Hyphomicrobium denitrificans ATCC 51888: one gene and its partner. The protein of the gene in region 1 binds, or shares a complex with, the protein of each later gene. Links are inferred from orthologs where the notes say so. Each region holds a gene or a part of one and is shown in the gene's direction. Other genes may lie near its edges.

The links. The genes of interacting proteins can lie anywhere in the genome.
Region 2: the proteins of hfq (region 1) and HDEN_RS12420 are in contact, whole or in part, in a crystal structure (PDB 3VU3), measured with the Escherichia coli proteins. The link is inferred for Hyphomicrobium denitrificans ATCC 51888 from one-to-one orthologs.

Annotation. Positions count from the first base shown.
Region 1 is NC_014313.1:1,720,364-1,726,109, forward strand. What follows is about bases 1,331-4,114. They hold hfq (RNA chaperone Hfq), read left to right. Parts: upstream 1,331-2,490; coding sequence 2,491-2,739; downstream 2,740-4,114. Other genes in these bases: ntrX (nitrogen assimilation response regulator NtrX), read left to right, coding at 1,331-1,442; HDEN_RS08295 (D-amino-acid transaminase), read left to right, coding at 1,458-2,321; hflX (GTPase HflX), read left to right, coding at 2,832-4,114. Also shown: HDEN_RS08285 (sensor histidine kinase NtrY-like), read left to right, coding at 1-10; more of ntrX, read left to right, coding at 42-1,330; more of hflX, read left to right, coding at 4,115-4,139; HDEN_RS08310 (FAD-dependent oxidoreductase), read left to right, coding at 4,162-5,388; mazG (nucleoside triphosphate pyrophosphohydrolase), read right to left, coding at 5,385-5,746. UniProt on the Escherichia coli protein: RNA chaperone that binds small regulatory RNA (sRNAs) and mRNAs to facilitate mRNA translational regulation in response to envelope stress, environmental stress and changes in metabolite concentrations.
Region 2 is NC_014313.1:2,569,655-2,574,078, reverse strand. What follows is about bases 1-2,944. They hold HDEN_RS12420 (catalase), read left to right. Parts: upstream 1-706; coding sequence 707-2,182; downstream 2,183-2,944. Other genes in these bases: ychF (redox-regulated ATPase YchF), read right to left, coding at 2,925-2,944; HDEN_RS12410 (DUF3297 family protein), read right to left, coding at 2,659-2,901; HDEN_RS12415 (hypothetical protein), read left to right, coding at 2,340-2,645; HDEN_RS12425 (class II aldolase/adducin family protein), read left to right, coding at 1-557. Outside these bases: more of ychF, read right to left, coding at 2,945-4,022; HDEN_RS12400 (hypothetical protein), read right to left, coding at 4,137-4,424.

The DNA of each region.
Region 1 (5,746 bases):
TGGAGCATGATACAAAAGCTTAAGTCCCCAGGAGCGCTGTAATGTCCGCTGATATTTTGATCGTTGATGATGAAGCCGATATTCGGGATCTGATTGCGGGTATCCTGCAAGACGAAGGTCACCGGACGCGCCTCGCACGCGACAGTGATGAAGCGCTGCGCGCCATCGAAGATAGAAAACCTCATCTTGTCATTCTCGACATCTGGCTGCAGGGCAGCCGCCTCGACGGCCTCGAGGTTCTGACGATCATGAAGCGGACGTATCCCGATCTGCCGGTGGTCATCATTTCAGGACACGGCAACATCGAGACGGCCGTCACCGCCATCAAGCGCGGCGCCTACGATTACATCGAGAAGCCGTTCAAGGCCGATCGCCTGGTGCTCGTCACGATGCGCGCGCTCGAAGCTTCGCAGCTGAAGCGCGAGGTCCGCGAACTGAAGGAGCGCTCCGTCGTCTCCGCCGAAATGATCGGCAAATCGCCGGCGATCAATCAGCTGAAGAACAACATCGACAAGGCCGGTCCGACCAACAGCCGCATCATGCTGCGCGGCGCGTCGGGCTCCGGCAAAGAACTCGCGGCGCGCGTCCTGCATCAGAAGTCGCTGCGCGCCGACGGTCCGTTCGTCGTGCTCAATGCGGCGGCGATGGTTCCGGACCGCGTCGAGGAAGAACTGTTCGGCACCGAGGATCGCACCGGCGGGCCGCGCAAAGTCGGCGCGCTGGAAGAAGCGCACACCGGCACGCTCTACATCGACGAAGTCGCCGACATGCCGATGGAAACGCAAGGCAAGATCCTGCGCGTGCTCGTCGAGCAGAAATTCCTGCGTCTCGGCGGCAGCCAGAAGGTGTCGGTCGATGTCCGCATCATCTCGTCGACGTCGCGCGATCTCGATCAGGACATTCGCGAAGGCCGTTTCCGGGAAGATCTCTACCATCGTCTCAACGTCGTGACGTTGCGCGTGCCGAGCCTTGCGGAGCGGCGCGAGGACATTCCCGATCTGATCCAGTATTTCGTCGGACAGGTTGCGCAAACGTCGGGTCTGGCGCCGCGGCGGATCGGCGAGGACGCCATCGCCGTGCTGCAGGCACACGACTGGCCGGGCAACGTGCGCGAGCTTCGCAACAACGTCGAGCGCCTTCTGATCCTGGCGGGCGGAGATGCAAGCGCCGCGATCACGGCGGACATGCTTCCCGATGAAATCGGCTCGAACGTGCCGCTCCCGGTCAACGGCGGCGCGGAACATCTGATGTCGTTGCCGCTGCGCGAGGCTCGCGAAATCTTCGAGCGGGAATATCTCCTGGCGCAGATCAATCGCTTCGGCGGGAACATCTCGCGCACGGCCGAGTTCGTCGGCATGGAGCGATCGGCGCTGCACCGGAAACTTCGTGCGCTGGGCGTCTCGTCCGAACAGCGGGCCGGCGATCTCAGATCCGTTTCGTAAGGGACGGACAGCAGCGTGACCCGCATCGTCTACGTCAATGGCGCCTACAAGCGCTACGCCGAAGCTGCGATCCATGCCGAGGATCGCGGCTTTCAATTTGCCGACGCGGTCTATGAAGTCATGGAAGTGCGCGGCGGCCGATTAGTTGATGCAACCCGGCATCTTGCGCGGTTGAACCGCTCGCTCGGCGCGTTGTCGATTTCGGCGCCCATGTCGAATGGCGCGCTCTTACACATCGTCGGCGAAGTCGTGCGCCGAAATCGCGTTCGCGACGGACTCGTCTACCTCCAAGTGACGCGCGGGGCAGGTCCGAGGAATTTCTCTTTTCCAGGTCTGGAAATTTTCCCAACACTTGTCGTTCTCGCGCGCTCGCAGCGATTGGGGTGGGCGGACGAGCTTGCCGAGCACGGCATTGCCGTCAAGACGATGCCCGACAATCGCTGGGGCCGTTCCGATATCAAAACCGTGATGCTGCTGCCGGCGGTGCTCGCCAAGGACGCGGCCCATAGCGCGGGCGCTCATGAGGCGTGGTTCGTCGATCAATCCGGCGCTATTACGGAGGGCGCATCGAGCAATGCGTGGATCGTGACGCCCGGCGGCGTGCTGGTGACACGTCCGCTCGACCCGCGCATTCTGCCGGGCGTCACGCGCGCGACCGTTAAGGACGTCGCTGCGGCAGAAGGGCTGAAGCTCGAGGAACGCGCGTTCACGCTTGCCGAGGCCATCGGCGCCCGCGAAGCTTTTGTGACGTCGGCGACGAACACGGTCATGCCGGTAGTCAGCATCGATGCGCGGCAGGTCGGCGATGGGCGGCCGGGTCCGGTCGTGCGCCGGCTCAGGTCGCGCTTCCATGAGCTTGCCGAAATTTCAATCGTGTAGTGCGAATGTTGCCGCATTGTGCGGGGCAATAACACCTGTAAAGTGTCACCGCTTCGATAGTCATCCCCCCGATGCCCGTCGAGATCCCCGCTAGGACGCCTCGTCGATTTTTCAAGCCCGACAGCGCCCGGCGCGTTTCAAAAGACGTCGAAAAAAACGGACAAAAATTATGGCGGCTGAAAAAACTCAGAATTTACAAGACACCTTTCTTAATTATGTTCGTAAAAACAAAACTCCGCTGACGATCTTCCTCATCAATGGCGTCAAGCTGCAGGGCATCGTCAGCTGGTTCGATAATTTCTGCGTTCTGCTTCGGCGCGACGGGCACTCGCAGCTCGTTTACAAGCATGCCATTTCGACGATCATGCCGGGCGGTCCGGTCAATCTCAACGATCAGGACGGCGAAGGAACTGGTTGACACCAATTTCCAATAATCCAGACGGCGAGGACGCTTCGCCTCGTAAGCGCCGGCGTACGAGTCAAGATACGCGTCAGCCGAGAACGCGCACGCTGGTCCTAGTACCGGTTCTGAAACGGCCGCAACGCTCGGGCGATGCGGCTAAGACCGCGGGCGAAACGCACACGCCTGAAAACCGATTGTCCGAGGCTGTCGGCCTCGCGAACGCCATCGATCTCGACATCATCGACTCCGCGATCGTTCCCATGTCGGAGCCTCGGCCGTCGACGTTGCTCGGATCGGGCAAAGTCGATGAACTCGGCGGGCGCGTGCGCGATCTCGATATCGGGCTGGTCGTCGTCGATCATGCTCTGACGCCGGTGCAGCAGCGCAACCTCGAGAAGGCGTGGAACACGAAGGTTGTCGACCGCACAGGTCTCATTCTCGAAATTTTTGGCGCGCGAGCACGAACGCGCGAGGGCGTCCTGCAAGTCGAGCTTGCGCATCTTTCGTATCAGAAGGGGCGGCTCGTTCGCGCGTGGACGCACTTGGAACGTCAGCGCGGCGGCGGCGGCTTTCTCGGCGGCCCGGGCGAAGCGCAGATCGAACTCGACAAACGTATGCTTCAGGATCGCATCGACGCCATCAAGCGCGATCTCAAGGACGTCGTTCGCACGCGTGATCTGCATCGCAAAGGCCGGCGCAAGGTGCCGTATCCGATCGTAGCCGTCGTCGGTTATACGAACGCGGGCAAGTCGACGCTGTTCAACAAGATCACCGGCGCGGGCGTTGTCGCGATGGATCAGGTGTTCGCGACGCTCGATCCGACGATGCGGGAAGTGAAGCTGCCGAGCGCGCGGCGCATCATTCTGTCGGACACTGTCGGCTTCATCTCGGATTTGCCGACTTCGCTGGTCGCGGCGTTCCGCGCGACGCTTGAAGAAGTGGTCGAGGCGGATCTCATTCTGCACGTGCGCGACATCGCGCATGAGGAAACGGAAGCGCAGGCGCGCGACGTCGAAAAGGTTCTGAGCGAGCTCGGCATCGACACGCTGCCGGTCGACGGGCATATCCAGGAAGTCTGGAATAAGATCGACCTTCTGACCGGCGATCGTCGCGCGGAGCTACAACACGAAGCCCAGCGCAACGAACGTCCTCCGGTTCTCGTTTCGGCCGTGACGGGCGAAGGCATCGTGCCGCTGCTCGACGCGATCGACAGCCGCCTCAGCGTCGCCGACGAGATCCTCGACGTCATCATTCCCGGCAGCCTTGGGGCGCTCCTCAACTGGCTGCATGAAACGTGTGACGTGCTGGCGCGCGAGGCGCGCAAGGACGGCAGCATCGAACTGCGGCTGCGCATTCCGAGCGAAAAGAAAGACCGAGTTCTCGGGCAGTTGCGAAAAGCGGGGTTGAAGGTCTGACGCGGAGGGCTAAGCTCGCGCTATGGATCAACACGTCACCTGCTGCATTGCCGGAGGCGGACCGGCCGGAATGATGCTCGGCGTGCTGCTCGCGCGCGCTGGCGTCGATGTGCTCGTTCTCGAGAAGCACAAGGACTTCCTGCGCGACTTTCGCGGCGATACGATTCATCCCTCGACCTTGCGTCTGATGGAGGAACTCGGGTGGCTCGATGAGTTCCTAAGGCTGCCGCATCAAGAGGTGAAGCAGCTCTACGGGCAGTTCGGCGAAACGCGCATCAAGCTCGCGGATTTTTCGTCGCTGCCGATTTCGACAAAGTTCATCGCGCTGATGCCGCAATGGGACTTTCTCGATTTTCTGGCGGAGAAGGGGCGCGCGTATCCGAAGTTTTCGCTGCGCATGAACGCCGAAGCGACGGATCTCGTCCATGACGGCGGTCGCGTATCGGGCGTCAAAGTCACGACACCCGAAGGGCCGCTGACTGTCTCTGCCGATCTTGTCGTTGCGGCGGACGGGCGTACATCGACGCTGCGCAAAGCGTCAGGTCTCGTCAGCGAGAACTTCGGCGCGCCGATGGATGTCATGTGGTTTCGTCTGCCGAGGCTTCCGACCGACACAGAAGAGACGCAGGCCCGGTTCGATGCCGGACAGATTTTCATTATGCTCCAGCGCGGCGACTATTGGCAGTGCGCCTACGTCATCCCGAAAGGCGACGACGCCAAGGTGCGTGCGGCAGGTCTCGACGCCTTTCGCAAGTCGGTCGGCGCGTTGCTGCCGTTCGAAGCGTCCCGCGCCGATGCCATCGCCGATTGGGATCACGTCAAGCTTCTGACCGTCGCCGTCGATCGGCTGAACGAATGGGCGAGGCCCGGATTGCTGTGCATCGGAGATGCGGCGCACGCCATGAGCCCGGTCGGCGGCGTCGGCATCAATCTCGCTGTTCAGGATGCCGTCGCGGCGGCCAACAGTCTGTGGCAGCCGTTGAAAGAGAAACGGCTGACGTTCGACGATCTCAAGACGGTTCAGGCGCGGCGGGATTTTCCAACGCATGCGACCCAGCGCCTGCAACTCACAGTGCAAAACCGGGTCATTGCGAAAACGCTCGCGAAAACGCGTGATGTGAAGCCTCCGCTCGCCTTTCGCCTGTTCAACAGCTTGCCATTTCTATCGCGCATTCCGGCGCGGCTGATCGGCCTCGGCTTTCGGCCCGAGCATGTGTCGGACGCGATCCGGAAGGGCAACGGCGCTTAAACTTTTTTTGCCGTCGCGCTCTTCTCTATCGCTTTGGCTTCGTCCCACAGCGCGTCCATTTCTTCGAGCGTCGATTGCGACGGGGTTTTGCCGAGCTTCTCCAAACGCGTTTCGATATGCGCGAAGCGGCGCACGAATTTCTGGTTCGCCGCGCGTAACGCCGCTTCCGGATCGAGATGCAAATGCCGCGCGATGTTCGCCATCACGAACAGCATGTCGCCAAACTCTTCTTTGATGGCGTCCGGCGACTCCCCTCCGGGGAGCCGGCCGCCGGACGCGGAGAGTGGCGCGCCTTCCGGCCGGCTCGCGGAACGCGAGTCGGAAGGCGCCAATATAGAGTCCCTTCGTGGATCATTTG
Region 2 (4,424 bases), 850 kb from region 1 along the record:
GCCGCTTCGACGACGGCATGCTGATCACACCATCCGGCGTGCGTTATGACGACATAGATCCCGACGACATCGTTTTCGTTTCAGCCGACGGCAGCGTTCCCGACGATCGCCAGACGCCGTCGACCGAATGGCATTTTCATCTGGCCGCCTATCGCGCGCGTCCCGATCGCTTCGCCGTCGTCCACACGCACTCGATGCACGCGACGGTTCTCGCCTGCGCGCACCGCGCGATCCCGGCATTTCACTACATGGTCGGCGTCGCGGGCGGGAAGGACATCCCGTGCGTGCCTTACGCCACCTTCGGCACCGCGGAGCTGGCGCGTCACGTCGCGACCGGATTGCAAGACCGCGACGCGTGCCTGATGGCGAACCACGGACAGATCGCGATCGGCCCGACGCTCGGTCATGCGCTGGAGCTTGCCGCCGAAGTCGAGGCACTTGCTGAGCAATACTACAAGGTGCTGACCCTCGGCCCCGCGAACATCTTGAACGACGACGAGATGGCGCTGCTGCTCGACAAGTTCAAAACCTACGGCCGCAACGTCGCCGAAAAGTAATTCGCCGTATGCGTCATGCTGATCGCGTCGATCAGCTCCTCTTATCATAATAAGATTTTGTTATCAGAAACCCTGAGCAAACGGATTGGTCTTTAAAATCTTTCTGATGTTTGGTCGCCCTCGTTGGAAATTCGAGGATGACGTTACCAATGACAGACACGACCAAGCTCACGACGTCCGCTGGCGCGCCCGTCGCCGATAATCAGAACTCTCTGTCCGCCGGCGCACGCGGCCCGTTGCTGCTTCAGGATTATCAGCTGCTCGAAAAGCTCGCGCACCAGAACCGCGAGCGCATTCCTGAGCGCGTTGTTCACGCCAAAGGCTGGGGTGCATTCGGCTCGCTCACCGTAACGCAGGATATCTCGAAGTATACGCACGCCAAGCTGTTCGATGCGATCGGCAAGAAGACCGACCTTCTAATCCGTTTCTCGACCGTTGCCGGTGAACTCGGCGCCGCCGACGCGGAACGCGACGTGCGCGGCTTCTCGATCAAGTTTTACACCTCCGAAGGCAACTGGGATCTCGTCGGCAACAACACGCCGGTCTTCTTCGTGCGTGACGCGCTGAAGTTCCCGGACTTCATCCACACGCAGAAACGCCATCCGAAAACCAACCTTCGCTCGCCGACCGCGATGTGGGACTTCTGGTCATTGTCGCCGGAAAGCCTTCACCAGGTGACGATCCTGTTTTCCGATCGCGGCTGCCCGACCAGCGTGCGCCATATGAACGGCTATGGCTCGCACACGTACTCGTTCCTGAACGCTGCCGGCGAGCGCCACTGGGTGAAGTTCCACTTCAAGACCCTGCAAGGCCATCAGCATCATACGAATGCCGAAGCCGCGGAGCTCATCGGCAAAACGCGTGAGAGCTACCAGGAAGACCTGTTCGGCTCGATCGAAAAGGGAGATTTCCCGAAGTGGCGCATGTTCGTTCAGATCATGCCGGAAGCGGACGCTGACAAAACGTCCTACAATCCGTTTGACCTGACGAAAGTCTGGCCGCACGCCGATTATCCTTTGATCGAAGTCGGCATCGTCGAACTGAACCGCAACGCGGACAACTATTTCGCTGAGATCGAGCAGGCCGCGTTCTCGCCGTCGAACATCATTCCCGGCATCGGCTTTTCGCCGGACAAGATGCTTCAGGCGCGCATTTTCTCGTACGCGGACGCGCACCGTCATCGCCTCGGTACGCATTACGAGGCATTGCCCGTCAACGCTCCGAAATGCCCCGTGCATCACTATCATAAGGACGGCGCGATGCGGTTCTTCCGCAACGACACCGGCAATCCCGACGCCTATTATGAGCCGAATTCGTTCGGCGGACCGAAGGAAACGCCCACGTACAGGGAGCCGCCGCTCAAGATCTCGGGCGATGCCGACCGCTACAATCATCGTCTCGGCAACGACGACTACACGCAGCCGGGCAACCTGTTCCGCCTGTTGACGCCCGATGGCCGCGAACGCCTGATGGATAACATCGCAGCCGCAATGCAGGGCGTTCCGGCGTTCATCATCGAGCGCCAGGTCGCGCACTTCGCGAAATGCGATCCGGCGTACGGTGCGGGCGTCGCGAAGCGAATGGGCGTGTCAGTGCCGTCGGCGCGAGCCGAAGCGGCGGAGTAACGCGCCGCTGGTTTCGCGAGCAAAATAGCCGAACTTGAGTTGTCGCCTCGGTCCAAAGCCGGGGCGACCGCTTTTAGTGAGTGCGATGCTGCGAAACTTCCGATGCGCTTGCGCGTTGCTCCGACGAGGTTCGATGGAATCTTCAAGGAGACAGGCAATGCCCCGAGGCGATAAATCCTCATACACCGCAAAGCAAAAACGCAAAGCCGAACACATCGAGGAAGGCTACGAGAAGCGTGGCATCGGCGAGAACGAAGCCGAACGCCGGGCCTGGGCGACCGTGAACAAGGAAAGCGGCGGCGGCAACAAGAGCGGTTCGGGCCGCGGAAAAAAGGACACGAACGTCTCGTCGAAACGCGGCGGTAAAATCGGCGGCAAGGCGGCAGCGTCTCGTCCGGCCGCAGCGCGCAGCGCCTCGGCACGCAAGGCCGCCGCGACACGCAAACGCCGCGCCGCGCGATAGGTACGCGAGTTAGTTACTCGGCAGTTCTGAAATACGGTTCGACCTTGCCCTTGAGCTTCAAGGTCATGGGTCGGCCGGATCGGTCCTTGGCGTTCCCCGCTGCGACACGAACCCAACCTTCGCTGACGCAGTATTCTTCGACGTTCGTCTTCTCGACGTCGTTGAAGCGGATTCCGATATCGCGCTTCAAAAGCTCCTCATCGTAGAAGGGGCTTTTCGGGTCGTTGGACAGGCGATCGGGCAGCGTGTCGGTCATGGCCGATTATCCTAGGAAGTATCTTAGTTTGCGAACCTGAAGTGCATGACGTCGCCATCCTGGACGACATACTCCTTGCCTTCCAGGCGCATTTTTCCCGCATCCTTGGCCCCCGCTTCGCCGTTTCCGGAAACATAGTCGGCGTAGGCGATCGTTTCCGCGCGGATGAAGCCTTTTTCGAAATCGGTATGAATGACGCCCGCAGCTTGCGGGCCTTTCGTGCCGCGCGTGATCGTCCAGGCGCGCGCTTCCTTCGGCCCGACAGTGAAATACGTCACGAGATCGAGCAGGGAGTAGCCGGCGCGGATCAGTCGATTGAGGCCAGGCTCGTCAAGACCCATTTCCGCAAGGAACGCATCGCGATCTTCCGGAGCAAGCCCCGCGAATTCGCTTTCGATCTTGGCCGAGATGATGACGACGGCCGCGCCTTCGGCCTTCGCGCGCTCTTCGACTTGCTTCGAATAAGCGTTGCCGTGTGCCGCCGCGCTTTCCTCGACGTTGCAGACGTAGACGACCGGCTTCGAGGTCAACAGTTGCAGCGCGCGAAAAGCGGGCATCTCTTCCGGCGTCATGGTGGCAAGGCGCGCAGGCTTGCCTTCGCGGAGCAGCAGCAGCGGCTTCTCCATGACGGCGAATTGCGCTTTCGCTTCCTTGTCGCCGGTCTTGGCCTTCTTCTCGATTTGCGAGACGCGCTTTTCGAGGCTTTCGAGATCGGCGAGCATCAGCTCGGTTTCGACGACATCGGCGTCGGCCAACGGATCGATACGATTTTCAACGTGCGTGATGTCGTCGTCGACGAAGCAGCGCAGCACGTAGGCGACGGCGTCGACCTCGCGGATGTGCGAAAGGAATTTATTGCCGAGACCTTCGCCTTTCGATGCGCCGCGCACGAGGCCCGCAATATCGACGAAGGTCAGGCGCGTCGGAAGGATCTCTTTGCTGCCCGCGATCTTGGCAAGCGTTTCAAGCCGCGCATCGGGAACCGCGACTTCGCCGACGTTCGGCTCGATTGTGCAAAACGGATAGTTCGCAGCTTCCGCCGCAGCCGTCTGCGTCAGCGCATTGAAGAGGGTCGACTTGCCGACGTTCGGCAGGCCGACGATACCGCATTTAAAGCCCATAGTTCGGAGAATTCCGCCCGAGTGAGTTGCGAGGTGATGGAAGGTGATGGCCGTGGGTTAAGCGAGACACGCCGCCTTGTGAAGCGAAATCGGCCGCCCGTGCGGCCCTTTGGCTCACTTCTTGTACTTGGCGAACGCAAACGTCGAATAGCGGTCGGGGCTCGGCAGGTTGATTGTGTCCGACATGGCGTCCGCAAGCGCCTCGGAAATGTGTGTTCCGTCGTCCGCCTTCCGCACCGCGATGACGATGAACGGCCGCTGCCAGCTCGTATCGGCGTCTTCGCACTCGAGGCACGGCTCGATGTAGCGGCCGAGGTTCAGCGTCCACATCGGAACGTCGCCGCCAAGCGCCTCGCGCACCCATTGCGCGATCCGTTCGGCTCGCAACCCGCCACGCTGTTC